Desulfomonile tiedjei DSM 6799: one gene and its partner. The protein of the gene in region 2 binds, or shares a complex with, the protein of the main gene of each other region. Links are inferred from orthologs where the notes say so. Each region holds a gene or a part of one and is shown on either strand. Other genes may lie near its edges. The genes, in order: DESTI_RS26710 and trxA.

Region 1 (15,778 bases), 4.2 Mb from region 2 along the record:
TCGGGCAGCGTTGTATCGACAAAGAGATCTCCGTTGACGGGAGTCTTGGCATCGTTGGGGTCTATCGCCACCGGTTTTCCTTGCACCATCACGAGGACAAATTTCTCCTGGTATTCTTTTCCGGCCTTGGTCTTCCGCACTTCCGGCTGGGCAAGACCGACGTCCGCTGCTCGTACGAATTTACCGGGCTTGCCGTCCTTAATCTCCACCAACCATGTCGCGTTGGACCAACTGTTTTCTCCGGCTATAACCGCCGCGGCTTTATTTGCGCAAGAAAGGAATCTTGCATCAAAGCGTTTGTTTTCAAGTATCCATTGTATCATCCCGGCTGCCAAAGCAGCATCAGTCCCGGGTTTGATGGGCAACCATTTCCATGCTTTTGATGCAAGTTTGCTGAAACGAGGGTCTGCAACTGCAATCTTGGTATAGCCGCTCACAAGGTTACCCGTGAGCCTGACTGCTCTGTTGGGCGGCCCGTAATTTCCCTCAAACAGATTGGCACCCACAAAGAAAACAAAGCGGCTATTTTCCAGGTCTGCCTGCCAATAAAACTTCTTACCATCCGCAAACTTACCGTCAACGTATTGTTCGCTTATAGCCTTGCATGTGAAATAGAGCGATCCCTGACACACAGTTGTATGCCCGTGAGCGTTGGTTGTACCAAGTCCTTCGGCCAGTCGTTTGTACAGCTCTGCTCTGCCACCTTTGAGTCTGCCCCAGGCGAGGACTATCTGATTATTTCGCGGCCCCAGGTCGGGATGATTCGGATCGATGAGTTTGTCCAGATCTGTAGCGTGCTTGGATTTGAACTCTTCGACGAGAGCTTTCTTCTTCACCTTGTCTTTTTCATCCAAAATATTCTTCACATCCCCGGCCATCTCCTTCGAGATCTTCGGATCTGTCAGTGCACGGAGTTTTTTCAGCCCTTCGACTTGACGGTTTTCCTCACCAGGTACTTCGGCGAAGAGCTTTCCGCCATCGCAAATCTCTTGAACAGCCTGATCGAATGGAATGGAGACCCATTTATTCTCGCCACGTTTTCCTGCCCTCTTGAGAACTTTTCGCAAGCGGTAAGGATCATAGGCAGTCTGAAGTCCGGCCTGACCTTTAGGACAGATCGATCCATCCACTGGTGCAGCATCCCGGGGATGAGTGGAATAGGGCAAATGGGGCAGCAGAGTCCAGGGGTTGTAGGGATTGCCGTCGATCTTGGTTATCACTCCATTCTGCTGTTTGCAGGTGATTCCACAACCCGTATTGCACTGCAAACATACTGAATAGATCATATTGATAGGTTTCACCAACTCGTAAGCTGCATCCGATCTCTTGCCGTTCAGTACGGCGCTTCTTCCCTCATTATTTTGCCCGGCCAATACCTTGGGACCTGAAACAAGAAGGCCTGTTCCGAGGAGTGCTCCGCCTGCCAGAAAGCTTCTTCTACTTTCTCTATGGTTGTCCTTCGTATCGTTCATATTCCACCTCACGCTGCTGTTCCGGTCTGTAAGCCAGTATTTTGCTCGATTGAATCGCCGTATCCATGCTCCGGGCTGGAAGCGAACGTTCTGCCCAATCGAATCCCGAGGTAAAAGATTGCCATCCCAACAGCCACCATGAAAAAGCCGATCAAGTACTCCATTGAAGTGGGATGATAACTGTAAGTGAGCCGAGCATCCTGGAATGCTTGCTGAAGGCCGGGAATATGGCCGGCGATCTGACCGGGGACAAGGATGCACATTCTAGCCGCAGCAAATCCCAGTCCCGTGAGAAGTGCACCGATCACCCAAAGGCCTCTGTGATTTGTAGCAAAGAGTGCCAAAGGGATGAGTGCTCCAACCAGTAGATGAAGGATCCAGAAGACTTGCCGGTAATCGCCGAATAGCAAGAAATCAACGCTAGGTGAATGCTGTCCCGGATTCCAAAGGACAATGGAAAACTCCGCAAATTCAAATGCGAGATAGACCAGTATCGCGACAATGGCTACAGTCCGCAGCCATCGTACAGCATTATCGTAAGCACTTCGACTGGCGGATTCATGCCAAAGCAACGCTCTCACCAGGATGAGTCCAGCCGCACCAAGAGCAATTGCGGAGGCAAGAAACAGTACTGACAAAATGGGGCTGTGCCAGAATTCATTGGTCCTCACGGCTTCAAAGAACACCCCGCTTTGACTGGGGAACAATATGGACAGGAATGCGCCGAATATCAGCAAGGGTTTTAGCCATGAGGAATTCACTTTAAATGTCAGCAGCCAACTAACTGCAGCAACCACTATGAAGATGTTGTACATCCATGCATTGAACGCCATCATGCTGGTGAACGTGGGTGAAGTAAGTACCTTGATCAGTCGCTCCGTGCGTCCGAGATCGAGCGCGACACCGATGAAAGCTGGTATCAATGCTGCGAGGCTCAGTACAATAGCAATGCGCAATTCAGACGGTCTGCTGAAACCGGGCACTCCGAAAATATAGCCCACTGCTCCGATTATGAACGAGCCACCTGAAATGCCTACGCCAAGGAAGTAGAGTCCGATCCACAACCCCCAGGGAACGTACGATCCGTAGCCTGCTGCGAGGTGGCCTGACCCGAAGCGCTGGAACACGCCGATTAGGCCGGTGACCATGAGGATCAGCCAGATTACCCACAGAACTGCTTTCCACGGAGAGGCGGAAGCACCGTGTCCCGAATCTCGGGTGGATAGTGTCATATTAGCCATGGCGCTTTACTCTCCTTTCACACGAGGTAGTAACATTGCGGTTTGTTACCGAGATGGGCAAGAAGCGCTTGGGAGTTATTCTTGATGATGAGAGTGGAAACCAGACTGTCGGGATCGTTCGAATCCCCGAAATATGTTGCTCTACCGATACATGTGGTCACACACATCGGTAATTGGCCGACCTCAAGCCGGTGAAGACAAAAGTGGCATTTTCGGGCGTTGCCAACGGGGGAACTGTGGTCTTTGCGGTTCCAGCTTTTGGCATATTCGTTATTCGGTTCATGTTCCCACTGCGCAGCAGCAGAGCCGTCAATTGGACGATCCTTCCCTGAAGGTGCCCCAACAGCGGCTTCCGCAGAATAGTACCTTCCAAAATCCGAAGTCCTCGCTCCATAGGGGCAGGCATTCAGACAGTATCTGCATCCGATACACTTGTCGTAATCTATTGCGACCACTCCGTCCGGCCTTTTCCAGGTGGCTTTGACCGGGCACACAGGGACACATGAGGGATTGTCACACTGCATACAAGGACGCGGGAGGAAACGGATCTGCACGTTCGGATATTCTCCGGTTTCGCTGATGACCACAGGCCGATACACAACGCCGGGTGGCAATTTGTTCTCAGCCACGCAGCCGATGGTGCAAGCATGACAGCCGACGCATTTACGGGTATCGATAACCATTACCCAATGGCGTTTTTCCACTGGTTTTGCCATGGCTTTCACCAATTCCCGCTGCATGCGTACATGCTCGTCTTCGTACTGCTGTTGCTTCAGGTTCTTGAGCACGTTCAGGTCACGAACGGTTTTCTCTCCGGTGGGGTCCTGCGGAGCGGAAGGCAATCTGTCTTTCACGACAGCAATCGCCCCAATAGCGGTTCCCGCTCCGACCAACCCTCCCGCAAGGAGAAATTCCCTGCGTTCCATCTTGCTTTTGGGTTCGCTCATCGGCACATCTCCTCAGTTATTGAGTGAATACATCTGCGAACAATGATTTCTTGAAATCATACAAAGTGAGCCAGCGGTCAGATCTTGTTTCGTTTGCAACCGGCAAGATCACGAAAGATGCTTTGCACGAGATACATGATTTCCTCCAAGTCAACAGGTTTGGAAACACAGGCGTAAAGATATGACTGCATAGATTCTTTCAGTTCGGGATGAAAAGACCGATCAGAAATTCCGATCATCTGGATGAAAGGGTGCTTCGTCTTGAGATCCTTAAGCACACGGTTGGATATCATTGCGTTGTCCAAGTCCAGCACGACTGCGCAACGATCGTTTTCCTGACAGAGAGCATGCAATTCCGCCAAAGAGCGGCACCGAAGGATCTTGACGTGGCCTGCTGAGAAGGCCTCAGTAAGCTCGGTCATATCTTCTTTGCCGGACTGAAACAAAATGACTGCCGGGTTCAAGATGAAGCTCCCTTTCGGTGAGATTCCTTTGCGAAAGAAATGCCAATGCAATAGTGTCGGTTGGATTCCTGTGCAGGTCTCTATCTTAATGGTATTGTTGGGAAAGCCGACCAGCCTGGTATGAATTTTCTCTCAGGATAAAATGAGAGTCTTGCAGAGCGTGTTCCGAATCGGAACACAATTGGACTATGTGGAAATAATGAAGTGATATCAGTTCAGTAAGGCGTTCCGTAGTTGGGCACAAATATCAGCCGAACAGTCGGATTTATTGCAGAGTAGGTTTAGCAATACGGTATTTTCTCAACTTGGAGTAAAGCGTGGTTCGTCCAATGCCAAGAGTGCGGGCGGCTTTTTTCTTGTCCCAGTTACTCTCTGCCAGCGCTTGCTCAATCACTGCGCGTTCGCTTTCCATGATAAGGGGCAGATCCTTTGGAGATGTCGATCTTTGTCGATTGCGAAGCACTATGGGAAGATCTGAAGTCTCTATTCGGGATCCTTTGCAAAGGACAACTGCGTGTTCCACCGAGTTCTCGAGTTCTCGGACGTTTCCAGGCCATTCATAGCTCAGAAGCATTCGCATGGATTCGGGGCTGAAGTCCGGAATCATCTTTTGCTGTTCTGCAGCAAATCTCTTCAGAAAGGCTTTAGCAAGAAGGGGAATATCATTGGGGCGTTGAGAAAGGGGAGGCAGAACAATTGGGATGACATTCAACCGATAATAAAGGTCTTCGCGGAAATTTCCCTTTCGGACTTCCTGGATGAGATCTTTATTGGTGGCGGCAATAACTCTCACATCGACTTTGATGGTTCGTTCACCGCCCAACCGCTCGAAACTCTGTGTCTGGAGAACTCTTAATAGCTTTATTTGGCTGGAAGGCGGAATCTCGCCAATTTCGTCCAAGAAAACGGTGCCTCCATCCGCTTGCTCGAAACGCCCGGCTCTCTGTCGAATGGCTCCGGTAAAAGCGCCTTTCTCATGTCCGAACAACTCGCTTTCCAGAAGAGTTTCAGGATATGCGGAGCAGTTGATCACAACGAAGCTGTTGTGCCTTCTTTCACTTTGCTGGTGTATCGCTCGAGCCACCAGTTCTTTTCCTGTGCCGCTTTCACCTTGAACAAGAACTGTGGCATCAGTTGGGGCTATATCCTGAATCAGCCGGTAAACCACTTGCATTTTCGGGTCCTTCCCGATAATGCCGCAGAATTCAGCGGTTGTCTCGATCCGTGCACGAAATTCGCTCTCAGAAAGTGTGTGGACTATTGCCCGATTTAGTACCCCAGCAGACTGAGCGAGGATCAAAGCCGCTAAATCTATGTCTTTCAGATCGCACGTGCAATTTTCCGGGCACGCAACAACGAGCCCCCCTATGACTGGGGAATCTCCGAGGAGAGGGACGAGGGCTTGCTGAGGGAACAACTGGAAAGATTCCGGCACAACAGGAGTATGAAAAAGAGAGTGAGCACATAGGATCCGGCCATCGGTGCCCTGGATAGTCTCTATAGCACTCTGGATTATTTTAGGGTCATTGATAGTCTTAAAATCATTTTCTGAAACCAGGAAGAGGGTAGTCTTGTCTTCGTCTAACATGAGTAAGACCATGTGCCTGCAAATGAGTATCCTCTGAAATCTCTTTATGAGAGCCGGACCGATTTCATTAAGTGTTGGTAAGGCGCCAATTTCGCGAACGATTTCACAGAAAGTCCGCGTCTGATTGTGGCTCCGTTCTAATTCCTTTGCTTTCTGCTCGAGACGCAGCGTGTAGTCTTTCAGACGTGTGACCATCTGGTTGAAAGAAGAAGCCAACCTCCCAACTTCATCAGCGCCTTTTATATCGACTGCAATATCAAGCTCCCCTTCATCCAATCTCTGTGTAGCTCGGGCGAGTTCCGAAAGAGGCAAAGTAATCCTACGCACGAAGATCAGACTGCCCATTACTGCAAGCAACAGTATCCCGAGGGTGACCAGGCTGATTTGTATCCAGAGTTTCTTTACCTGTTCTTCAAAAGGTTTCTCGGAAAAACCCAGACGAAGCACGCCGGCGCCGCCCGAAAAGATCGGCCAAGCAATATCCAGATAGTGTTCGCCTTCCGAGGAGGCTATTCGCTGCAGATGTCCTTCGTCCTGGGAAAGCAATCGGTTTGCGTCAATCAGTTGAGCTGGAACACCTTTGGAAAAAGTGTGCGCAAGGATTCGGCCGTCTCTATAGACGAAAAGATAGGCAAGAGACGGGTTGCTCCGCATTTGGTGCTCTAACATCTTTTGCAATGCAATCAAGTCATTGATCAGGATCTTGTCTGTTGCCTCAAGGGCGACGGCATGGGCGAGGTTTTCGGCTTGTGCAGTAATCGCCGTCCGGAGACTTTCACTGTAGCGTTGCGTTACCAGCAGCGAGATGATCAGACCGCTTCCCACTACGAGGGCAAAGACAGCTACGAGCAGTTTGCTTCTAAGGCTTTTCATGCTCACGGATGCCTCCAATACCGCGGACAGCTTTTCGCGACATATTCCTGATGCTGTCGTACCACTCGTCCTGAGGATCTATGAAACGGTCGATCATAAGCTGATCGAGGATCTTCCTGCCTTTGGCATCCTGATGCATCGAGAAGAGCAGTTCGCTGATTGATGCTTTAGCCGCCGTTCCTAATGTCTTGGATGCTACCAGAGGTGGGATGCCGTAAGGGTCGGATTTCCGTATCACTCTGGTCGAGTTCGTGATCGATGGATTGCGCTGAGCATAAAAGTCCCATATCAAACCATCCACTGACGCTCCGTCTACCATGCCTTTTGCCACTGCCACAATGGAATTGTCGTGACTGTATGTATAGATCGATTGCTTAAAGAAATTCTCCGGACGCTCTCCAATTTGCATTAGCCAATCGGTAGGGACCAATTTGCCAGTATTGGAATCCGGGTCAGTAAAGGCAAAAACCCTCCCTCGCAAATCCTCCAAATTGTTGAACCGACTTTTCTCGTTGACTATCAAGTAAGCCTGGTAAAAGTGGCTTCCATTAATTTCTGGGGTTGCTAATAGCTCGAAACCATACTTGTCCCTTTCGGTCGCATAAGGGCCTGAGCAAAGGAAGGCGAGGTCGATCTCACCTTTCCCAAGGAGTTCATTAATCTCGCCGTATGTCTTCCGCTGGACGAGTTCGACTTCTTGATTCAGCTTCTCTCCCAAATATTCGAGTAATTCTCTGTAATGAACGAACGTCTCTTTCGGCGATACCATGGCTGCTATGGCGATTCTCAGCCCTTTGTGGTCAGGCGAATGCGGTTCGGGTCGGGAAACCTGTATGGTTTTTCCGAAATCGACCTGGCGGTAATCATCATCGCTTTTACAGCCATAAATGGCAAGGATTGTCAGGATGACGATCGTGTACAGCATCTGCCATCTGCAAAACCGAACAGAGAAGTCAGAGTCAATGTCTGGAATGACCATCTCTTTGGCCTTAGTTGATCATGTCGATAACACCGGTGAAACTAATATATTGGCCGAATCCATAACCGAGAGTGCAAATATTTACAAGCTGTCGTATGACTCCGGCTATTTCACTGTTAGTCTTCCCTCGGCTGAACCTCCTTGAGCCACGACCGGATCTTCAGATCTATTTTATCCCTAATTTCCCTGAATTTGGCCAATTTATCTTCGTTGAGACCTTCAAAGGCACTCGGATCTTCGAAAGGCCAATGAAGCCTGATGCTCGCACCTGGGAAAATCGGACATGTTGCCTCGGCCCTTGCACATACTGTTATTAAATACCCGAAATGGCTTCTTCCAAGAAACTGGTTCAGATCTTTGGACTGATGGCTACTCATGTCAAAGCCTAATTCTTCCATGACTGCCTTAGCCAAGGGATGCAGTCCGGTAGGCTCCAGACCCGCGCTGTAAACCTCAAACCGATCACCTGCGTATTTTCTCAGAAAAGCTTCTGCGATCTGGCTCCTGGCGGAATTATGTGTACAGAGGAACATGACTTTGATTTTTTCCATACTATTACTCCACAATTTCCTAACGCTGCGGACAATCCTATCGTGTCATTTGAGTCCGTTCGTCGGAGACTTGCATTTCCGCGAGGGGCACAAAGTATTTTTCTCGGAATTTGAAAGCCACATTCACGAGACTGATAAGTACCGGCACCTCGACAAGAGGACCGATCACCGTGGCAAATGCTTCTCCCGAATTGATACCGAAAACGGCTATTGCGACCGCAATGGCCAGCTCGAAATTATTGCTTGCAGCAGTAAACGACAAGGTGACGGTTTTGCGATAATCACCACTGATCTTGAATCCCATCCAAAAGCTTATGAGAAACATGACCACGAAATAAATGCATAGCGGGACTGCAATCCTCACCACGTCCAGAGGAATCGTGACGATCAAATTGCCCTTCAGACTGAACATGACAACGATTGTGAATAACAAAGCTATGAGCGTGATCGGACTTATCGTTGGAATGAAAGATTTTTCATACCAGACCTTTCCTTTGAGCTTCAACATGACGAAGCGTGTAATCAAGCCGCCGATAAACGGAATGCCAAGGTAGATGAATACGCTCTGGGCGATTTCCTTCATGGTGACTTGTACTACACTTCCACTGAGACCGAACAGCGGCGGGAGTACAGTAATGAAGAACCATGCGTACACACTGAAAAAGACAACTTGAAAGATGCTGTTGAATGCTACCAAACCGGCACAGTATTCGGTGTCACCTTCCGCCAGCTCGTTCCATACGATCACCATAGCTATGCAACGAGCCAAACCTATCAGGATTAGCCCGATCATATATTCCGGACGATCCGGTAATAACACTATCGCCAGAAAAAACATCAGGATTGGACCGACGACCCAGTTCTGAACCGAAGAAAGGGTAAGGACTTTCCAGTCACGAAATACGCTGCCCATCTCCTCGTATTTAACTTTTGCCAACGGCGGATACATCATCAGGATCAACCCCACGGCAATGGGGATGGATGTAGTACCTATTTGCATGCCGGCGATGAATTTCGTTACCGATGGGGCGGCATAGCCGATTCCTACGCCAAGTGCCATCGCGACGAATATGATGAGAGTTAAGTACCTATCCAATAAAGAAAGCCGCTTCTGAGTATGCATTTCTGATTTCCTTCCCAAGTTCGAGCCCCATGATCCGATCCGGGGCCAAGACTATCGACCACCGTTCCGGAGATTTCGTCTACGTCCTTGCTGTGTACAAAGCTCGTGGGGGAGCTCTTGGAGAACCGTACGAAGTCGTTCGACATCCTGCAAAACGCTTGGGCTCTCTGAGACTGATCCGAAAACGAAAGAAACAGCGTTTGCAACGAGTCGCGAAGCTTCTGCCTCATTGGGGAGCCTGTAATAGATCCATCGACCTCTCTTGGTCGCTTCAACGAGCCTTGCCTGCTTCAGGACTGACATATGCTTTGAAACGGTAGAAGGAGCCAGGTTGAGCAATTCGATGATCTGACAGACACAGAGTTCGCCCTCTCGGAGCGACAAAAGGGCTCGAACTCTGTTCTCGTCTGCAAGTGCCTTCACGATGTCCATGAACTCTCGCATGAATTTTCCTATATTTCGTCACATGTCGAAATATAACCAAAATAGCATCCTGGTAGCCTTTGTCAAGGACGATTCGGATCATTCGGCCCGAGACAGACTCAACACTGTCCGCTTCACATTCACCTGATGGTCAGACCGCATCATGGATGTCATACGAAAGTCACGTGCAGACTATTGCACGATCTCAGAAAATGGAACAATACAACTCGCTGTTATCGGGATCAGGTTAAGCCTGACCTTCTTGTAACCATTGCCTTTCTGCCCAGCTTCACTGATCTGGCGACCGACCTCTCTCCGTTCGAGCTCTCTAAGGTAGGCCGTCTTACAACAGGTGTCTTTTTTTGTCTCTCTTGGACGGTTTTTCATTCCTGTCGATAGAGGTTCTTATTTTGTTCTGTCTAAATTAACCTTTCTCAGCACGTTGTGAATGGGGAACACGTTGCCAGGCCGTGGACGGTAGCTGAGGTTTATTTCTATTACTGCATCTCTAATTTCCGCTGGTAACGGTATCTCGACAGTCTCTTCTTTTGGAGCAAATGGTTGGATACTGGTATCGCGTATCAAGCCAAGTTTTTTGTCGGGTCCCAAAGCGGTTTGGGTAGAGCGTGAATCCGTCGCCTGGGCAGCGTAAATTCTGGACGTCTGAAAAATCTTCTTGCCGTCGGGGTCTTTTGCGGTCACATCCAGGACCACTTGAGTCTTCGAGGGTCAGCCATCGGGAATGCGGTGACCTGCTTTGCTCGTAATTTTGGTTTTCACAATCACCATTGGGAACAACTTGTCTTCCACAGGCTGAAAAGTGTAGGCCAGAGTCTGAACCTCCAAGGGCAAAGACTCCCGCAAACGAGCGGACAATTCATCTCTTCTGTTGAAATCGGGAGGCATGTAATGATCGGCATTTTTCATATGGCATCCCTGACATGTTTGCGTTCCGCCACAGGGAATGTAAGCATGAAGATAGCTGCCATAGAGCGTGGCGCATTGTACGGGGGTTTCGAATTCCAGGTTTGGACCTAATCCGTGGCATTGACCGCACATCAGAGAATCCTTCATCAAAGGGCTCTTCTTGACCACGTGTCCCTGATGATCGGGAATATCTTTGTTCCCGTAGATTACATCTTTCTCAGCTCGTCCGTGAACAATGGCCTTTGCATTGTGACACACCAGACAACCGATATTCAGCTTTCGGATGGTGGATTTGTCATCTTTCAGAATGGCTTCGGCTATCTCGGCAGCCACTTCATCCGTAGCATAATTAACCTGAGGGAGATGACACTTGAAACATGGAAAATTTGCCTTTGTTGCCTTCTCTCCGGCCTTAACGGCCAGAGGTCCTCTCTTCAAGTAAGGAGCCATAAATATCCAGTTTTCCATTCCCATCAGGGGCCTGGCGTGGTGAGACTTCTCCCACTGCTCGTAAATCTTCTCATGACATTCCCTACATCCGGATGAATCGAACATGGCCACGAGTTCCGCCAGGGAGGAAGCCTGTTTAGGAGATTCTCCCCGCGCAAACGCGGCCACAAACAGGAAAATACCGACCGTCAGCATGCAAATTGTGGGTCCGGCTCGTCTCTGAAGACTGCGACTCACCGTCATAATTTTGCCTCTTCTGACCATTATGGGGTCTGGCGACTCGCGATCCAATGGAAATATGATGCGGATTAGGTCCTTTTTGATTGCGTGAGCCATTCTCTGATTTTCTTAACTGGAGGAACGGAGCCCATTGCAACTACCTTTTCATTGATAACAAGCGCAGGCGTTCGCACGAGGCCGTACTTTGCCATTTCTTTCATGTCTGCAATGTGCTCCAACGATGCAGGCAATGCCATCTCGTCCAACACTTGCTTTACGATTTGTTCCAGACGATTACACTGGGAGCATCCTGGACCGAGAACCTCAATGCGCAATGATGTTCTCGAAGTCTCCGTACATGGTTGACCCAGGAATCTCTTGAACTCCCTGAGGAATGCCTCGCCATATTCTTTTATTGCGCAACTCGCCATATAATTCTTCTCTGACAGTCTTTCCAGAAGAGCATCCTGGATTTCCCGGTCAGTGCTCCCCGAGTGAGTCCGGGCAATTTCCTCAATTGCCTTATCCAGTCCCCTGATATGGATCTTGTCTTCGCCGATCCAAATCTGCCTACCATCATCAGCCATTCTGCCAAATCCTTTTCTACCAAAATCTAGAATGCGAATCCGATCCCGGGAAAAAGAGCTCCTATTGCGATGTAAATGCCCACACCTGCTAGAAGTGCTCCTGCCGCCTTCTTGAGTACCAGATTGGCGGCATGCATTTTCGCTGAACTGATGAGATGCTTTGCTGCTCCTGCAGATGTTCCGACTGCAAGGATCAGCAGACAGTGGCCGATACCATAGAAGAGCATCATCACGCCGCCAAAGAATGCTCCCTTAACAGGGATGACACTAACGATCAGGAGGAGAGCCGGACCTGTGCATGGAAGGGACACGAGACCGAACATAAAGCCAAACAAGGCCGCTCCCAGGTAACCTGTGTACTTGGGCAACTTATCCTGGGAAATGGGAAGTTGTATGTGAAAGATATCCATGAAATGTAGCCCCAGCAGAACACAGATCGCTGCCACTACATAAACCATGTACTCGGATTGCAGAAACGGCGCGGCAGCCAACCCCACGCTGAACAGTACGGCCAACTCCACGCTAAAGCCTAAGATAAACACCAGTGTAAACAAGAATGATTTCCTGGCAGTCATATCCTCGCCCATTCCCCCGATGAAACCGATCAGCAAGGGTACCATCACTAGTACACAGGGATTCATCGCAGTGAGCGCTCCACCAATAAACGATCCACCGGCGGCCAACCAAATGCTTCCAGAAGAAACCCACTGCTGAACGACCGCGAACAATGACTCCATAATTTGTCTCCTAGGATAATTGTTCATCTTGCTCACTTTTGTGATGCAAGATTGGAGTATGTTAATAGTTGATCTTTTGTAGAGATCCTAGATCCGGGCTGCATAGTCGTAATCAGGAATTTCTCTCTATGCCCGTTAACTTCTATCTGGACCCTTGGCCTTGTGGCGCCATGGATTGAGGAATCGGAGGAGGTAGAACTCCCTGCTGTCCAGGAACTCCAACGCCCATGTCTTGAAAGACTTTCGCTATTTGTTCACGTTCAAAAGTTCCCTCATTCCTGAAAAATTCTCTTCCGTCCGGCATGAGGAAGACCTGAGTCGGCATCATACGGATGTTGAAACTTCTTACCAAATCTTTGTTCACGTCCATATCCACGGTTGTGACAATTGCTTTTCCTGCATATGCCTTTGCCATCTCCTCGAGTATGGGTTTCATGTATTTACAGGGAATGCACCAACCACGCCCGAACTCCAACAGAATGGGCACACGTTTTGCGGTCAATGCTTTCAGATCGATTTTAGGATCGGCAGCATGGCCGGTCGAAAACATTGACGCCAGAGCCATCATTATGCCCAAGACTACAACAACACAAGACTTCTTCATTACTTAAACCTCTTTCCATATTACAGTATTGTATAGGGTCCATAGCATGACCATTTCTGTTGGGTGGACTCGAAAGGTTCCACGGTCGCTCTGAGGAGTTGCTCAAGCGGAAAGCCATTTCAATATTTCTGAATCCTTGGGCACTTTACCGGCTACTTTTACTTGTCCGTCCACGACAAGAGCAGGTGTCATGAACACCCCGTACTGGCCGAATACCTTCAAGTCCTCAACCTTGACCACTTCGGCATCAATACTATTCTTCTTCACCAGTTCGGTGACTGCCTCGTACAGCTTGGTACATTTAGCACATCCTACGCCTAAGATTTCTACTTTCATCACATTCTCCTTTTTATCCGAGTCGCCATTGACAGGCGATTTACTTTTGTTTTCCTCAGCTTTGTCACTCAAGGAATCAACCTGAAGTTTCTCCACGAATCAATCGACAATAGCTCCGAAGATCATGCCCGCGGCAGTAGATAGCGTGCACACAAGGACAACAAACACCACTGTCTTTCTGAAACCCATCACGCTATTTATAACCAGCATACTTGGTAGTGAAAGTGCAGGACCGGCGAGCAGAAGAGCCAAGGCGGGGCCTTTGCCCATTCCACTGCCGATGAGACCTTGCACGATTGGAACCTCGGTTAGAGTGGCAAAGTACATGAACGCACCCGCCACGGACGCCAGGGCGTTAGACCAGATCGAGTTTCCACCGAGAGCCCATGCAATCCACGCATTCGGAATGAGGCCTTCCTTATCCGGGCGCCCCAACAACAGACCTGCCACGAGCACTCCCAAAAGCAACAATGGCATTATCTGTTTTGCAAAACCCCAGGACTCATTGAACCAGTCCTGAGTCTCGCCTTCTGAAGTGGTGGTCATAACCGAAAGCGCTATAACACCGGCGGTAAATGGAACAAGTGGGTCATGTGAGAAGATCGTTGCCAAAATTGATACTATCACACCGGAAATCGCCATTTTCCAGGCAGGTAACCCGAACCATACGACTAAGGCAATAGCAAAACCCAGTCCGAGTAGGCCGGAAATGATCCATTTAGATGAGTAAATCGTGTACCAGAGGCCACTTTCCACATCGGGCTTCCCCCAGTTGGCGAATACGAGAACTCCGACCATGAGAGCGAAATAAATGGTGGTCTGCCATAGAGGTCGAACTTCATGTTTTATCCCGGCCATGGCTGCCAACGTGGCTTCGGTTCGAGCCTCTTCTTCTTTGCGGAAGATCAGATGCATCAAGAGTCCAATTACTACGCTAAAAGTAACAGCTCCCACAGCACGAGCTATGCCGATTTCCAACCCGAGGATTCGAGCAGAAAGGATAATCGCCAGCACGTTTATAGCGGGGCCCGAATAAAGAAACGCAGACGCGGGCCCCAGCCCCGCTCCCCGCGTCCAGATTCCAGCGAAAAGGGGAAGAATTGTGCAAGAACAGACGGCAAGTACTGTGCCGGAAACAGAAGCAACAGGATAAGCGACCCATTTGGAAGCCGTGGGCCCCAAGTATTTCATCACTCCTTCCTGGCTCACAAAAACGCCTATTGCCCCGGCTATGAAAAAAGCGGGGACAAGACAAAGCAACACGTGTTCCTGTGCATACCATTTGACGAGGTGGAACGCTTCCATAACGGCATTATCGAAACGCGCATTTCCTACCGGTATGTAGTAGCAGGCCAAGAATACCCCAATAATGAGGGCCAGAGGCTTCCACTCATCTTGCCAATAGGACAACAAATGGCTTTCTCTCACAATTTCCACTAACGAGCGAGAGGGGCTAGCTACCTGTGCATCTACTGTCTGGAACTTCTTTTCCGGCGCCATGTTTACCTCTGTTAGAATATCCGTGTTCGGCTCCTCTTTTGGAGCACGATCTTGGTGAACGAATGCTTTGAATTACCTTCCACTTTCAGGATTAAGGGAACTGGCCCTGTCTGACGGTTGACTATTTGACAAAACACTCAAATAATAGAGCCAAATCCTTTCACGCACCCCATTAACCTCTAGGATCACGAGATTCCTGATGTTCTGGAAATCAAGCCACCATGACAGCTCGCTGCTCTTCAAGCCTTTTGATAACTACCCCCTCAACACAGCGGGCGAAATCCAGAGCACACGGCATGGTCAATCTGTACATTATCTTGAGCCCGTCTCGGCGATCCGCAACCAGGCCGGTTTTTTTCAGAAGAGAGAGGTGCTTGGAGACATTGGAAATCTCTGTGCCCACATGAGCCACTATGTCACAGACGCACATCTCGCCCTGTTGGAGGAACTCAATGATTCCCAAGCGGATGGGGTGCCCCATGGCCTTGAATACCTCGGCCTTTAATCGCAGCCTTTCTTTTTCGTTCAGGTTCATTTGTTTCTCCATTTTGCCAATTGGTTAAATACTAGAATATGAACGCCTTCCTGTCAAGTGGTTTTTACGGGTTGTTCGCTGTTTTGTTGGGAAGTTAAGTCAGGAGTAGTCCCACGGGGGTCGCTGAACTTTTGTGCCTACGATCAGAAGAGCAAAATGCCTAAGACTTGGAGCAGTGAAACAACTCCGAAAATTTATATCCTCAATGCCGAACGGTTGTGG
Region 2 (15,688 bases):
TGACGAGAAGTATCTTCTGAAATAGGGCACCTGTAGGTTGACCCCTTCAGGGTCCGGTTTCTTACGTTGTTATGCCATTTGACCACGGGTTTGCACCCGTGGCTACACTGGTTCGTCCCTATAGGACGATCAGAGTCTGTAAAGCGCTCAAAACCGTTTTGGGGAGAGAGCAGGTTACGCGAAAATCAGTTTGAGGGGGACGATGTCCCAGAGCTTCACCTCGGGATGCTTAGTGTTGTCGATTGCAAGATAAACGGAAACGGATTGTTCATCTAGCTCAGCTTTTAGCGCCATCCTGGCTGGGACGTGTTGGCCGGAGCCCCAAAGGGGGCGATCCAAAGGGTAGCCATTGGGTGCAACCCATGGAAAGGATTGCAGCAAAATCAGGCGGTGAGGACCCTGGCGGGATCCACCATCGTCTAACTCGAATTCAGATGCACCCAATGGTGGACCCTTTCAGGGACCAAGCCGTTATTGTGTGGCGGTAATTAGAGTGTAAAGTATTACATGGCACCCTTCCTTCAAGACATAGCCTTTTCCGACCTCCCTGTCGATCCATTTCGAGGACTCGATGCTTCGTTGCGGGAATCCATACTGCAAAAAAGCTCACTGAAGAAATACCCGAGAGATGCCGTTATTGCCGAGGCCGGTGACCCGGGAGATACCATCCGTTTCCTGATCTCGGGTCGAGCGCTGATCACAGTGCGAGAAGAAGCTGGACAGGATATTGCCGTGGAGACAATACAACCCGGAGACATGATCGGTGAGATCAGTCATCTCATCGGACGCCCCGCGCCGGTCCAGTCCGAAGTGGTGGCACAGGAACCGTGTACTCTCCTGGAATTGCCGTCCGCAGAATTCGATCGCATACTCCAGGATAATCCTGCAGCAGCAGTTACTGTGCTGAAAAATCTCGCGCGAAAGGTGATCCGGCTCGACGGCAGCGTGTATCGGAATATCCGTAAAAAGAGGGCCTTACAGCAGCTCATCAGCCGTCAGGAGCACCTGTTCCCGGACTTCTTCGTCAGTCAAACAGTCCTCCGGAGAACCAGCAAACGTCTTGAGGAACTTGCAGAATCCCGCAAGCCGGTCCTGGTGACCGGTGAAACGGGAGTTGGCAAAGAATTTGTGGCGCATGCCTTATACGATCTCAGCACCCATCACAAACGCATTTTCCTCTGCCTCGATCTCTTGAGACCGGTTCAAGGTTCATCTGTTTTGGATGCCTCCGAACTCCCCGACAGTCCGAGAAATCCCACGAGCGAACAGATGAAACTGTTCTTCGGCTCGGAAACCAATTCCTTAGGCAGGTCGCGGTCCGAGACTCCCGGATACCTGGAACTCACTGAAGAAGGCACGCTGCTCGTGCGGAGCGTCGAACAGTTAACCACCCCAGTGCAGAGAGAACTCCTTAAGACGCTTCAGACAGGGAGTTTCAAAAGGATTGGAGGAGAAGCGGAATATGCCCTGGATTTTCGCCTGATCGGGACCACCAATCTGGAACGGCATGAGATTTCCGAGGAAAAGCATCCGCTGCTGCATTGGCTCCTGGGGAATTCCCTCGATATTCCGCCGTTACGAAAGCGTCGCAAGGAAATTCCGACTCTGGCTCAGCATTATCTCAATCAGTACTGCCAGGAACTCCACAAGGAGGTGCCCCAGCTTTCAAAGGAAACGCTGAAATCGCTGGTGAGCTATTCGTGGCCGGGAAACGACAGGGAATTGGCTACTACGCTGAAACGGGCGGTTCTCCTCAGCGAAAATGGGGTGCTGAGACCTCAGGATATCTATTTCGACGTCCGCAAAATCGAGGACCGCGGCAAAGTCAACCTGCTGCGCATCTCGACCCTAGCTTCAGCCCTGCGAAGCCCCTTGTTCCCCGCCATATTTCAAAGCGCCGCCATGCCGTTCTTCTTTATTCTTCTGATCTTGCTCTTCCTGGGACCTGCAGATCCGTCAAAGAATCTCGGCGGACTGTTCAGTTGGGCTGTGGGTTGGCCCATGATGATCTTCGGCGCCTTTTTGTGGGCTCGATTCTGGTGCGCAATATGTCCCATGGGAACTGTGAGCAGTCTGGCAAAGCGGCTCGTGTCGTTCGACATTCCGTTCCCTCCATTTCTCAAGAATCACAGCGATGTCATTGTGGCAGGTTCCGCACTGTTCATCATATGGCTGGAGACAGCGACGGATATCAGGAACTCACCCCTGAACACGGGATTGCTCCTGCTGGTGATTTTCGGGATGGCAATAATTGTGTCGGTACTCTTTGAACGCCAATCCTGGTGCAGGTACATGTGTCCTCTGGGCGGAATGATGGGAGTCTTCGCCAAAGTGTCGCCCATCGAACTCCGGGCGGACCGCAATGTGTGCGGCTCCCAGTGCACCTCGAACGAATGCTACACCGGCACTGCCGATCACGAGGGCTGTCCCTTCGGGCAAATGGTTCCGACCCTCAGGAGCAACCGGTTCTGTAAGCTGTGTTTGTCCTGCTACAAGAATTGCCCTCACGGTGCGATCAATATCAATTTGCGCATTCCGGGCAGGGAGATCTGGGAAATCCGGCACGCTTTCGTCATAACGGCCTTTCTGGTTATCGGAATGCTTGGCGGATTGCTCAGCGATCTCTTGCACAAGAACGTACATTCCTGGTTCACAGCGAACGTACCCGGAATGCCGGAGATCGTCGGATTCACGATCTTCTTCATAGGGATGCTGGCCTGCACGAATCTACTCGTGCTGGCTGCTGCGGCAGTCTCCAGCCGCATTTCCGCGGACGACCTCAAAGAGAACTTTGCTCGATACGGACTGGCGCTGCTGCCTTTGGTGCTTACGGGATACATGGCTTTTCACCTGTACTATCTGATCAACTTGGGCGTGCACTTTCCACTTGTACTATGGCAGATGTTCCAGTTCGAAGTGTTCCATCAACTGGTGATTGAAGTCCCGCCCTCATGGACGCACTTTTTTCAAGAATTGTTGATCTGGACCGGAACCGCAGGATCGCTCGCTGTGGCGTATCGCGTGAGCCGAGGCAGGCAGGGGACCTTGAAGGATTCCCTCGGGGAGTTCATTCCGCATGGGATAGTAGCCCTGGGTCTCTCTCTTGTGCTTCTGCGGGCCATTGAGGACTTCTTCTATTAGTCCCGATTTCTGAATTCTTGCTGGTGTAGGATGCCGGTGAGCGTCAGCGAACCGCATCGGTCGCGAAATCACTCGAATGATGCGGTTCGCTCACACTCATCAGCATCCTATGTGAACCATTTGATCAGCAACTAGAGCGATTGAAAATTCTGACGTTTATCCCACGCTCCAATACAAGATGTTAGTGGGGATCGGCATCTCGAAACTGTCTCAAAATTCAAAATTTATCCCAGATCGTAGCACGAATTCCCCATCATCTTCTCGGCCTGATTGTAGGGGCGCCCCTCGTGGGTGCCCGGTAGTGACCGGCCTCCGTGCCGGTCATTGCGGGAGGGCAGGCACGAGACCTACCCCTACAAAGAAGGTGAATCGTGGCACGATTTCTTGTCCATCTGTAAATTTTGAGACACTTTCTTCTCCCTGTCGGTCCATTCTATTCGATATCATTGATTATATTGAAGATGTGCCGGCACGGAGGCACGGCACCCACCAATACTCCTATCCTCAATCGGACATTAATTCTGGCAATTGCTGTAAATCCGATTGGCTATAGCACCTTATTCAAAGAATACTCGATAATTCCTCGTGCGCCGGCTTTGAGCAGCTTGGGGATGAGGGATCTCACCACTTCTTCCGACACCACGGATTCCACTGCAAACCAGTCGGATTTGTACAGGCCTGCAACAGTTGGAGCGTCCAGCGACGGGAGAAGACCCACGATCATGTCGAGGTTCTCCTTGGAGACATTCATCTTTAAGCCAACCATTTTGCGGGCTTCAAGAGCAGCCTGGAGCAGCATATGAATCTGCTCGATCTTCTCGCGCTTGAAGGGGTCCTTGTAAGACCTCGGATTGCAGATGAATTGGGTATTCGTGGTCAACAGATTGTGGATAATCCGAAGACCGTTCGCCCTCAGCGTGCTTCCGGTTTCGGTGACATCAACGATGGCATCCACCACGCCTTCTTTTACTTTTGCTTCAGTGCTGCCCCAGGAAAACTCCACTTCCACGGGGACTCCCCGGTCAGCGAAGAATCGTGTGGTGAACCGTAGTAATTCAGTGGCTATCTTCTTCCCGGCAAGATCCTCCGGCGTGTGATAATCGGATTCGCCGTCCACGGCAAGAACCCATCGGGCAGGATTCTGCGACACTTTTGAATACACGAGATCGTCTATTACCTGCACATCCGATCCGTTTTCCAGTATCCAGTCCTTACCGGTGAGCCCAGCATCGAAGGTCCCGGCTTCCACGTATCGGGAAATCTCCTGGGCCCGGAGACGCGCCATTACTATTTCGTCGTCGTCAACCGTGGGAAAATAGTTACGCGGGGAAATGGAAATGTTCCAACCGGCTCGTTTGAATAGATCTATCGTTGCCTGTTCCAGACTACCTTTGGGAATAACCAGTTTCAAAGCTTCCTTATTCATCTATCTCCTGCAAATCTCCTTCTCGTGTGAATCTCCGAAAAAAACAACTCCACTTTTTTGTGTGGCATGCGCCATCTCCCTGCTGTTCCACAAGCAACAGTATCGTATCCAAATCACAGTCCACAAGCACGTCTTTCACGATCTGAATGTCGCCTGAAGTGTCGCCTTTCCGCCATAGCTCTTTCCTGGAGCGGCTCCAATAGCAAGCGCGGCCTTCTTTCAAGGTGGTTTCCAGTGCTTCCCTGTTCATGTACGCCATCATGAGCACTTTGCCCGTACGGACATCCTGGGCTATGGCCGGAACGAGCCCGTTTCCTTTTGCAAAATCGACCTGCGATATATCCTTAAATTGTTGGGGATTCCCCATTATTCCTCCTCAGACTCGGTCATGAACTCCTGTTCCATTGCGCGAAGAATCGCCATGACAAGCTGTGTGGATACTTCCGCGACCTTGGGATCGACGGTCCCGTTCAGCACCCCATCGAGAAGCTGATTGAGCAGGCGAACCGCATCTGAAGGATTGTTGACAAGCACGTTTTCGGCCCCTTTCTCTGCTGGTGGTCGAGCCTGATCCATCATGGAATTGCGAATCCGATCATATCCCCACGTATGCGCAGGGGCTGACGAATCTGTTTTTGCCGAACGGGCGTGTTGAACTCCGCTCTTCACGGAAACTCCGCGTTGGGAAAGGATTTCCTCGAATATCGTAATAGCTTCCGGAGCATAGTCATCGCGTTCTGTTCGCAGAATTCTGAGAATCTCTTCGGTAGATTTGGCCTCGAGAAGGGATCTATCGATTTTATACTCCATGAGAAACCTCCTGAACAACTTCAACGATCCGGCAAACACCGGAGTCAGTACCCTTAATTGTCCGGTGAATCGACTGATGCAACCAGTGACAGGATGGGGGAATAAGAACGAAGTATAAGTTATTTCGGCAAGAAGTCCATAATCCGTATGGTCTGATCGTCTCTCTCCCATTCCATTTCGTCAATCCACTTCCATATCTTTTTTGTGGAACAGCCGGAAATCATGATCAGTGCAAGGGCAAGAACGAGCCATTTTTTCATGTGATTCCTCGTGGAGCGTCATTCCCGGTATAGCCCGGAAAGCAAGGGAATTCATGATACATCCGTATTTGTTCCAGGGCAAGCGTGATATTTAATGAAAGTGATTTCTAGATAAAATATTCACCAAATTGAAATAAGGATCTTTTTATTGCTTTTTGCGATTCACTGTGATAGGATCGGCCCAGAGTAAGCGTACGTTCGGCAACAAACGATTCGTACTGAATGAGAATATTCCGGAGCAATAAAGGCAAACGGCGTTCCGATGTGGAGGATGCAACTATGAAGAAAATGCTGATTATGCACGCGGCCGTGCTCATAGCCCTGGCAATGGTATCGGCGACGTGGGCTTTTGAAACCGATTTTGACGATCTGCAGAAATTCGATCGCAGCCTGCCCGCGTGGAAATTCGGCAGAGGCCTGACCAATATATTCACTGCCCCTTACGAACTGCTGGTCAATCCCTCAAATGAAGCCATTCAGGGCGGTTATCACGGTGCGTACGACAATGGGCTTCAGGGATGGCTTGCCGGATCATTCAACGGGTTTATCGCAGGTACATTCTCCGGAACACTCAAGGCATTCCGCAGGATGACAACAGGCGCGCTGGAGATGGCGACCTTCTGGAAACCCGAGTACGGACCGACTGTGGAACCGGAATACGGGACAAGAAACATGGCATTCGGTTACACGGACTATTTCAACCCCGACCCCTTCTGGTACTGGGGACCTGAACGGATGGATCCCTGAGAATTGCTCGGGTTTGCATATACGTGCTAGCTTCTTTTTGAATCTTTTCTGCTGAAATAGGGTATGGATATAATAAAAGAGCACGAACATTCGTGCTCTTCTTTTTTCCATAACTGACTTTCAGATCTTGCGGTGCAAACTCAGCCGAGGCTCTCCGAAATAATCAAAAACAGCAAAAGCCGTTGGAAGATTTATGAAGCGCGATTACTGGTTCTGCGAAGGGATGAGGCGCCATGTTCCAAATAGTGCTGAGCACTATAAGCTGCTATTGCTCCATCTCCTATTGCGGTGCTGATCTGCCTGAGTATTTTTGACCTCACGTCCCCTGCCGCGAAAAATCCGGGAACAGATGTGACCATGCGTTCATCCGTGACGATAAATCCCCTTTGATCGGTCTCTACAAGGTTGGCGTACGCGGAGCTATTAGGATTGAGACCTACATAGAAGAATACGCCCGAGATCGGCAACACCGACTCTGTCTGGTCCGAGGCGGACCGTAATCTGATGCCGGTGACTTCTTTATTTCCGAGAATCTCAACGGGAATCGTATTCCAATGCACCAAGATCTTAGGTTCGCTGAACGCTTTTTCCTGAATTTCATGGCAGGCCCGCAACTGATCTCTGCGGTGGATAAGGTGAACCTTGGAAGCGAAACGGGTAAGGTACACAGCTTCTTCTACCGCGGAATCTCCGCCTCCTACGACTGCGAGCTCTGTTTCGCGGAAGAAGGGCCCGTCGCAGACGGCACAATAACTCACTCCGCGGCCCGCCAGTTCCAATTCACCAGGAATACCAAGCTTCATAGGAGACGCGCCGGTAGCCGCAATCACAGCCCGACAATGGAACGTCTCATCGGAATCGGTGATAATGGAAAATCCATCATCCACCTGGAGAACCGATTTGACGTCTCCATACCGAATATCGAGCCCGAACTTGACAGCTTGCGCTTCCATTTTCTTGGACAGATCCATTCCGAGGATAGGCTCTGGAAATCCCGGATAATTGTCCACATACTCGGTGGCAGTCATCTGGCCGCCGGGAATTCCTTTTTCCAGCAGCATAGTCGAAATACGCGCCCGAGTGCTGTAAATGCCGGCCGTTAATCCAGCCGGCCCGCCACCCAAGATAATAAGTTCTGTTGTCATGGGCATCAGACCTTGTCGAGTAACTCCTTGATGCGGCTTTTGGGGACAGCCCCCACGATCTGGTCCACTACCTGACCATTATGGAACAGCATGAGTGTAGGTATACCTCTGACCCCATATTTCATGGGAGTGTCTTTGTTTTCATCCACATTGAGCTTTGCAACTTTGATTTTTCCCGCATACTCCGTTGCCAATTCTTCGACAACGGGCCCTACGGTACGGCAGGGACCGCACCAGGCAGCCCAGAAATCCACGAGTGCAGGAACTTCCGATTTAAGGATTTCCTGATCGAAATCGCCATCCGAGACATTGAGAAGGTTCGGGTTATCCGACATTTATCAAACTCCTTTCTTAGGTTCACATGAATCTTGCCCGCAATGTTCCCTCAGGAAACGTCTTAGATTTTCCCTCACGTCATCCGGTATTTCCGCCGGCATCGATTTGGAACAAATCTCAACAGTGGTGGCAAGAGATTGATACATGAGCTGGCAAGGAGGACACCTGTCAAGATGGTCTTCCAGCAATCTGCACATATCCTCGCTCATATCTCCATCCAAATAGTCAGATATGCAATCGCAAAACTCTTTGCAGGTTTTCATAATTTAGGCCTCTCGTCGGTCCGAGGAAAGGTTTCTCTCCATATAATATGAAGTCAAGGTTTCCCGAACCGAATTCCTTGCACGATGCAGTCGAGATTTTATGGCAGCGATGGAAGAATCCATGATTTTTGACACTTCCTCGAGAGAGAATCCCTCAACGTCTCTGAGGACAATCACCGATCGATACAGTGCTGGAAGTTCGTCAATTGCTTCTTCAATTTTCTTTCTGCCTTCATTCGAAAGAAGAATTTCGAGTGGCGTGTTTACGAATTCCGAAGAAATCGGAGGGAGAGGAGAATTCGATTGATTACGAATTTCATCGTCATATTCGATACTGTCCGGCCTGTTTTTCCTAAGATACATTAAAGCCGTATTTGTAGCTATCCTGAAAAGCCAGGTGGAAAACGACGACGACCCCGTGAACCCGGGTAATCCTTTGTAGGCGCTGAGAAAAGTTTCCTGGAGCAGATCTTGAGCCAGATGGCCGTCTTTTACCATTTTTTTCAAATGTCGGTATATTCTGGCCTGGTATTTTTCCACCAGCCCCTCAAAAGCATCGTAATCGCCGTTCAGAACTTTTTCTATTGTTTCCCGATCTTCGTACATAGGCATTTCTTGTTCCTATCCGGAACGGACACAAATTCTTTACTTATCTTTTGAACATAATCTTGACCTCGCGCCTGTGTCAAGGGGTAACCATCTCTGCTGAAGCCTTCCTTCAAGAGAATCCGTATTGTGATAACGCGAATGCATCCAACAGTATACTTCCAACAGGTACAAAAATCTGATAACGTGGAAACAGTATTCTCATGGTCCGAGTGCCGTTTGAACGGGGTTTTCCGCGTATTATCGGGAAACGGATTTTTTCAAAAAAGAATAAAAACTATCTCATCGCACGTGATTGACTTTTGAATTTAAGTTACGTGCAAGGAGTTCTTATGGAAACAATAATACAGGAAGTTGCAGATTGCCTCGCCACCTCTGTCAATGCCGTTGTGCTCACTGGTGCCGGCATAAGCACGGAATCGGGAATTCCGGATTTCAGAAGTCCGGGCGGACTTTGGTCGCGAGTGGACCCGGGCGAATTCTCCATAGATCGGTTCTTGCAGAATCCCGGCCGATTTTGGCGTCTGCACCTTCAAATGAAGGCATCCGGTGATTTCGATCTCGCTTCGGCAGAACCGAATGCCGCGCATTTCGCTTTGGCCAAACTGGAGCAAATGGGAATCGTCAAATGCATTATCACGCAGAATGTGGACAACCTGCACCAGAAAGCCGGTTCGGTTGAAGTCGTAGAATTTCATGGTAATTTTCTCAGAGCCATCTGCATGAAATGCAAAATGGTCGAGCCGATTTCAAATGTGGAAAGCAGGCTGGATAATGGCGATGAGGATGTGCCCCGATGTACCCGATGTGGGGGATTGCTCAAACCCGATGCAGTTTTCTTCGGGGAGCCGATTGGCTCAAAATCGCTCATGATGTCTCAGGTACAATCACAAAAGTGTGACGTGCTGCTGGTAATCGGGACATCGCTGCAGGTGTTTCCCGCTGCCCAGATTCCTCTTACCGTAAAGCTCAAGTATCCGCCCGCCAAAGTCATTGAGATCAATATGGAACCATCGGCTATGCACAAACAGGTTACCGATATACTCATGCTGGGTAGCGCAGGTGAGATATTGACGCGGGTTTTCAACTGCGTCCAGGAAAGAATCCTGCAGCAAGGCGCTATGCAATCCGGAAGGAATTGAAGCAATCCTACGACAGAGGATCGCTAAGCTGATAGACACCGCTGAAATCATTCATTCCAGAGCATACAGCACCAGAAGGACAGCGGATACATTGTAGAATGCGCAACTCCGGACGACTCTCCTTGAGCAGTTGTCCGGAAAAACTCTCAGGTTGTTATCTGCGATTATTTTCAGAGAAAAAAGCGGGAAATCTCAAGATAATCATTGTCTGCTGAAGATACGAGGAAAGGCGTATACGCTGGCGGCTCAGAAGAGCAAAGTTGTCTCGAGAAAGAAGCCGTTGCGGTTCAAATCAACCGTATCCACCTCTCTTTTCATCTTGTTGTGCCAGAATCTGAATCCTCCGCTGAGTCCCCACGTCCACAGACGATTTATCGGAATATCTACCGCTGCTGCAATCTCCCAATCCCAGGACTCCAGACTTTCGTAATTCCACCATCCGAATCGACTTGAAAATTGAGGCCTTAAGGCGATGGAATCCATGACCGGGAAGAACGTGCCGTGAAGCCCTAACAAAGGAACAGCGCGAGTGCGTTTCTCGTTGTAATTGTAGGTAATGCCTCCGACGATCGCATCACTCACGTTGGTTTCCAGCGACAGAGCCGATACCTCGATGTTGCCGCCGAAAAGGATCTGAGGAGACATAAAGAAATCCAGATCATACCCGAACCGAAAATCCCGAATGGCCTGGTAAGAACCGTTGCTGGACTCATATTTGGTGAACGGTTCCGCGCGGAATCTGAAGACGTGGATATTGTCAATGCGCAAACTGCCGAATATTTCCCAGGCCAGCCGTTCTGTGCTCAGTCCCAACGCATCCGAGAAATCGATTTTGGAACGGTTTGGCTGGATCAAGTCGCCCTGGAGATTTGAAAACCACATACGAGCACCTGAGTTGATCCTCAGGTACGGGGGGATTTCCCAGGCGTGGACATTGCCCATGAGCATAAAGCACAGGAAGGTGAGCCAGATTGTTATGAGTAGTTTTTTCATCTTCATTTAAAGCGTTAGCGTGCTTTTGCTATAACCTACATAAGCAAAGTTGGCTAACCTATATATGATCCTAATATTTTTGTCAAGAAAAAGCCGGTAGATAACCCAACCATTCGAATCCCCCGAAAAAACAGTCAGAGACGGGAAATCTGGCAAGGATCACGAATCTAGCGAAACGCGATGCAAATCCGGTGTCTCTGCCAACGCCTGGTTTGAATTTCCTCGTGGTTTCCCTTGACGCACACCCTTTGCGACGCTAATGTTGTATGAACGTGGAAAAGCGAGGATGATTTCATGGGCCGTCTTGAAAACCGTTCGGAGCAGATCCTGAAAGCGATCGTTTCCGAATACGTTGCCACCGGAGAACCCGTAGGTTCCCGCACTCTTTCAAAGAGGCGGGAAATAGGGTTATCCGCGGCCTCTATTCGCAATATCATGAGCGACCTTACTGACTCGGGGTTTATCACTCAACCCCATGTGAGTGCGGGCCGTGTTCCAACCGATCTCGGGTACAGGTTCTACGTGGATGTCCTGCTGCGACCGGGAAAACTGGAAACCGAAGAAGAAGCCATGATCGAGACTCTGCTGGGCAATGCCGGTCTCGACATACGCGACGTCTTGAGGAAGTCTTCAGGGGTTCTGGCAGGCTTTTCGCGGCAGGCAGGCGTTGTTGCTTCTCCTCCTGCTGATTACACATTCAAATCTATTGATTTCATAAAAGTTGCCGAAGACAAAATTCTGGTGGTTCTCGTATCCACCGCGGGAATTATTCACAATAAGATTATTTTCGATGAGGACGGGATCAAGCAGGAGACTCTGGAGCGTTACAGCCGCATGTTGTGCGATATGCTGAAGGATCTGGACTTGCGGCAAGCCAGGGAGCGCATAGAGAATGAACTGAACCTGGAACGAACGAGAGTCGATGCCATGCTGGCAAAGGTTCTTCGTTTGGGACATTCCATTCTAATGGTGGGCGCAACCAGAGAGGTATTTATAGAGGGCCAGATCAACATTCTCGAAGACCCGGAATTTGCTCATATCGAAAAACTGAAAGCCGTGTTGGTCGCATTCGAGGAAAAGAGCAATTTTCTAAAAATTTTGGATAAGACCTTACAGGCAAAGGGAATTCAGATACTGATCGGTTCAGAGCACGGAGTCGGCGAGCTGGACACATGCTCTATCGTCGCTTACCCCATACGAACAAAGAAATCGTGTCTGGGAAGCATTGCCGTGGTGGGGCCGAAAAGGATGGACTACCAGAAGGTAGTTCCGGTTGTAAGCGCGACAGCGAGAATTATCACGAAAATAGTGAAACGCATTGTAGAGAGTGACGTATAGAGTGATTGCCGAAAATTTTTGAGGTTTATCCGATCTTCAATAGAAGCTACAGGTGGGGACCGGCGTCCCTGCCGGTCCATTCTATTGATATCATTGGTCATGTTGAAGATGTGTCGGCACTGAGGCACGGCACCTACCATTATTCCTAATCTTCAAGCCGTCACTAATTTTGGCAACTGCCACAATTGCCCATATCATGAGACGCAATTCTCGCTCCCCTGTACATACCGTCTTATCACGAATTGCCGTTCAAGAATGCTGCGGTCCGCAATTCCGACCAATACTGACGTGACGCGTTGAATGCTACGAACCCCACGTGGCCGCCATGCCGCGTAATCTCGAAAAAGAAGTTTTCGTTGCGCGCAGCTTCTTCCAGCGGATAACATTCCGGGGTAAGAAACGGATCGTCCTGCGCATTCACGAGCAAAGTGGGGACGCTGATTTCAGGAATGTACTGCTTGCAGGACGACTGGAGCCAATAATCTTCGGCATCCTTGAATCCGTGTAAGGGTGCAGTGTAGCGGTTGTCGAAATCCTCAAAGTCTTTGATGGATTCGTATCCGTTATCGTTAATGCGACCGGGCATGATCGCCATTTTGGCGCGAATCTTTTCTCGTAACATGCGGAGGAATCTACTCATATAAGGCCGGTTGCCCGAAGAACCGATCTTTCTCGCTCCTGCACACAAATCGCAGGGTACGGAAAAGACCGCCGATCGCTTGACTGTTTCGTGAACATTGGTTCCGCGCTCCCCAAGATATTTGAGGATGAGGTTGCCTCCCAGGCTGAATCCGATGAGAGCAAGCTCTTCGTATGCATCGATCTCTTCCACATTTGTTAAGACCGTGCTCAGGTCATCGGTATCTCCACTATGGTAAAACCGGGGAAGCTTGTTGGATTCTCCGCTGCAGCCGCGGAAATTCATAGCTATGGCGTCCCAGCCGTTCCTGGTGAGCACCCGTGCCATTCCCAGGACGTAGCTTCTGCCGGAATTCCCTTCCAGGCCGTGGAGTATTATTCCCGCTTTCCGAGCTCCCACGGAAGCAATATCGATGTCGATGAAATCATCATCGGGCGTAGTAATCCTTCTCCTGGTGTATTCAACACCGGTAACTCGACGAAACAGAGAAGGATATACTGTTTGCACATGAGCATTCCTGAATAAAAGCGGCGCGGTATAGGTGGAATTGGAGACAACAGGCATTCTGGCTTCGCATTCTCCCCCGTTGGAAAAACATACCGTATCAAAGGTGCAATTTAAGGAACGTTCCTGCGAAAAGGAGATTTCCCGATGTAATTCTTGAAACGAACGATCGGATTAATAGTGACCCAGGATGTGTTCCATAAGCGTATTACCGAGCTCGTGAAAGATAACGCGGTAACCGCCCGGCCAGGTATGTCGTATGGGGGCAGGAGGTATGTATCCGTAAAACATTTTTTGTTGCGCTGCCGTATTACCCGTGACTCTCTGAGGCTGATTCGACTGCTGATCGGGAAAATTCTGGGCCCACACAGTTGAGCCTGCGGCGAAAATCGCAATCACGAGTATAAGTACGGCACGTCTCATTATCACACCTCGTGGACGGTATTCTATCTATGGAATGAAGAAAAATCAAGTCAGAACTGATTTAATCGTAACCATACAATATCCATTCAGCTATGCGTGGGAAAAATCCCCCCTCCCGTAAGCATTCAGTTACGCGTGGAAAAGAGTTCTATAGCCCCGAAGGGGCTACTCAACAGTAGCCGTGGGTGCAAACCCACGGAAGTGATACGGCAAGTCCTTTGTCTTCAGGACCCTGAAAGGGTCTAACAATGACATTCGAGAATCCTTGCCTTTTGGTCGACCCTTTCAGGGTCGTTGAACCATGCCTGTGGGCGTGCCGGTGTCCACGGGTTGACCACCCGTGGCTACTATCGGGCCGCCCTTTCAGGGCGCAGAATTGCTAGTGCCCGCTTACAACTGAATGGTTACCCCCTCCCCTCTTTATAAAAGGGGGGGTTAAGAAGGCACGTGCCAATCCCCCCTTAATAAAGGGGGGGATTTTGAAAGTCAGTGTTATCATGAGCACAGGAGAAGATCTTCTCTACCCCGCGTAACTATTAGGTTTGTGAGAGTCGCGAAGAGGTGAAACACTACTCGCGTTCCCCGGGCAATTGCCCGAACATGTCGTAATTGGACTTTTACCAACAGACTACCAGTCCCGATCAGGAACCAATCTTCAACAAAACCTTCATACTTGAGGGTTCCTGCGATTTCACGAATGCGGTTTCCGCCTCAGTCAACAGAAATGTTCCGCTTATCAGGGGGGTCGGATCCACGAGGCCCTGGCTCATGACTCTCAATGCAGGGGCAAGCTGACCGCACCTCGATCCGACAACGGTGATTTCGTCGATCACCAGGGGCGCTGTGTTGAATTCCAGGGACCCGTGGTACGTGCTTTTCAGGACCAGGGTACCGCGAGGTTTCACTCGATCGAGAGCAAGCTTCCATCCTCCGGGACTTCCGGAAGCTTCAACGACAACATCGAATTTGTCCCGAGTGTCGGCCAATTCGTGAAGAAGCGCGGTTGAACCGCCCAGATCTTGAAAGTACTTCAGCTTCTCCGGATGCTTGCCCACGAGGAGCAGCTTGCATCCGGTCAATCTCAATACCATACAGACGAGCAGCCCGAGCTTTCCATCTCCAATGACGAGCACCTCATCTGCCGGTTTGACGTGGACCTGCTCCAGGATCTCAAGGGCAGCGGCAAGGGGTTCGGCAAAAACCGCCCTTTCGGTGGCAAGGTTCTCGGGAACGGAGATGAGATTGGATGGTGGCAGCGTCAGGTATTCTGCCATTGCGCCGTTCCGCCCGAGAATACCGAGGCACGTCCTGTTGGGGCAGTGCCGTTCCATGCCTGCTTTGCACCACGAGCAGGTTCCGCATCCGGCATTGATCTCGCCCACAACGCGCTCTCCCAGTTGTTCAGGGTCGGGAGACTGTTCCACAGTGCCGACGAATTCGTGGCCCAAAACCCCTTGAAAATCCATGTACCCGCGGCTGATTTCAACATCAGTCTTGCAAATACCTGCCGTGAGCACTTTGACGAGTGCCTCGTTAGGCGAAGGTTCGGGTACCGGCAGGTCTTTCAAAGAAAGATTTCCGTCGAAAACAAGTGCTTTCACGCTTGTGCTCCTTGCGCGCACGTACGGCTGTTGCGAACCATTATTTTCCCATCACCTGAATCATCACGGACCTGTTTCGAGGCCGGTTATCAAAATCCATGAGCACGATCTGCTGCCATGTGCCCAGGCACAATGTACCTTCGGTTATCGGAACACTGAGAGAAGGCTTCATGAGAGCTGCCCTCACATGGGAAAATCCATTTCCATCATGCCATCTCAGGTTGTGCGCGTATTCAATGTCTGTCGGAGCAAGTCGTTCCAAAGCTTGCTTCAAGTCGCTTATTGCTCCGGACTCGAATTCTATGGTAGTGAT

What was found.
Region 1: the proteins of trxA (region 2) and DESTI_RS26710 are in contact, whole or in part, in an NMR structure (PDB 2IPA), measured with the Bacillus subtilis proteins. The link is inferred for Desulfomonile tiedjei DSM 6799 from one-to-one orthologs.

The regions. Positions count from the first base shown.
Region 1 is NC_018025.1:6,201,568-6,217,345, forward strand. The notes cover bases 6,399-9,327. They hold DESTI_RS26710 (arsenate reductase ArsC), read right to left. Parts: upstream 8,116-9,327; coding sequence 7,681-8,115; downstream 6,399-7,680. Other genes in these bases: DESTI_RS26700 (sigma-54-dependent Fis family transcriptional regulator), read right to left, coding at 6,399-6,585; DESTI_RS26705 (substrate-binding domain-containing protein), read right to left, coding at 6,572-7,510; arsB (ACR3 family arsenite efflux transporter), read right to left, coding at 8,153-9,238; DESTI_RS26720 (ArsR/SmtB family transcription factor), read right to left, coding at 9,290-9,327. Also shown: DESTI_RS26680 (molybdopterin-dependent oxidoreductase), read right to left, coding at 1-1,472; nrfD (NrfD/PsrC family molybdoenzyme membrane anchor subunit), read right to left, coding at 1,481-2,713; DESTI_RS26690 (4Fe-4S dicluster domain-containing protein), read right to left, coding at 2,731-3,660; DESTI_RS26695 (DNA-binding transcriptional response regulator), read right to left, coding at 3,738-4,124; more of DESTI_RS26700, read right to left, coding at 4,390-6,398; more of DESTI_RS26720, read right to left, coding at 9,328-9,682; DESTI_RS26735 (thioredoxin family protein), read right to left, coding at 11,347-11,844; DESTI_RS26740 (cytochrome c biogenesis CcdA family protein), read right to left, coding at 11,871-12,581; DESTI_RS29535 (thioredoxin family protein), read right to left, coding at 12,724-13,185; DESTI_RS26750 (thioredoxin family protein), read right to left, coding at 13,288-13,521; DESTI_RS26755 (permease), read right to left, coding at 13,621-15,021; DESTI_RS26760 (ArsR/SmtB family transcription factor), read right to left, coding at 15,233-15,556. UniProt on the Bacillus subtilis protein: Catalyzes the reduction of arsenate [As(V)] to arsenite [As(III)]. In vitro, can dephosphorylate para-nitrophenyl phosphate (pNPP).
Region 2 is NC_018025.1:1,976,655-1,992,342, forward strand. What follows is about bases 6,200-9,038. They hold trxA (thioredoxin), read right to left. Parts: upstream 7,865-9,038; coding sequence 7,535-7,864; downstream 6,200-7,534. Other genes in these bases: DESTI_RS08300 (hypothetical protein), read left to right, coding at 6,200-6,384; trxB (thioredoxin-disulfide reductase), read right to left, coding at 6,576-7,535; DESTI_RS31715 (anti-sigma factor family protein), read right to left, coding at 7,868-8,128; DESTI_RS08320 (RNA polymerase sigma factor), read right to left, coding at 8,132-8,740. Also shown: tnpA (IS200/IS605 family transposase), read left to right, coding at 1-25; DESTI_RS08280 (sigma 54-interacting transcriptional regulator), read left to right, coding at 508-3,141; hisG (ATP phosphoribosyltransferase), read right to left, coding at 3,689-4,567; hisI (phosphoribosyl-AMP cyclohydrolase), read right to left, coding at 4,560-4,934; DESTI_RS08295 (hypothetical protein), read right to left, coding at 4,934-5,377; DESTI_RS30675 (Prokaryotic membrane lipoprotein lipid attachment site), read right to left, coding at 5,497-5,637; more of DESTI_RS08300, read left to right, coding at 5,917-6,199; DESTI_RS08325 (SIR2 family NAD-dependent protein deacylase), read left to right, coding at 9,067-9,876; DESTI_RS08330 (hypothetical protein), read right to left, coding at 10,123-10,869; heat-inducible transcriptional repressor HrcA, read left to right, coding at 11,164-12,207; DESTI_RS08340 (YheT family hydrolase), read right to left, coding at 12,443-13,354; DESTI_RS08345 (hypothetical protein), read right to left, coding at 13,526-13,774; DESTI_RS08350 (MDR/zinc-dependent alcohol dehydrogenase-like family protein), read right to left, coding at 14,416-15,375; DESTI_RS08355 (secondary thiamine-phosphate synthase enzyme YjbQ), read right to left, coding at 15,416-15,688. UniProt on the Bacillus subtilis protein: Participates in various redox reactions through the reversible oxidation of its active center dithiol to a disulfide and catalyzes dithiol-disulfide exchange reactions.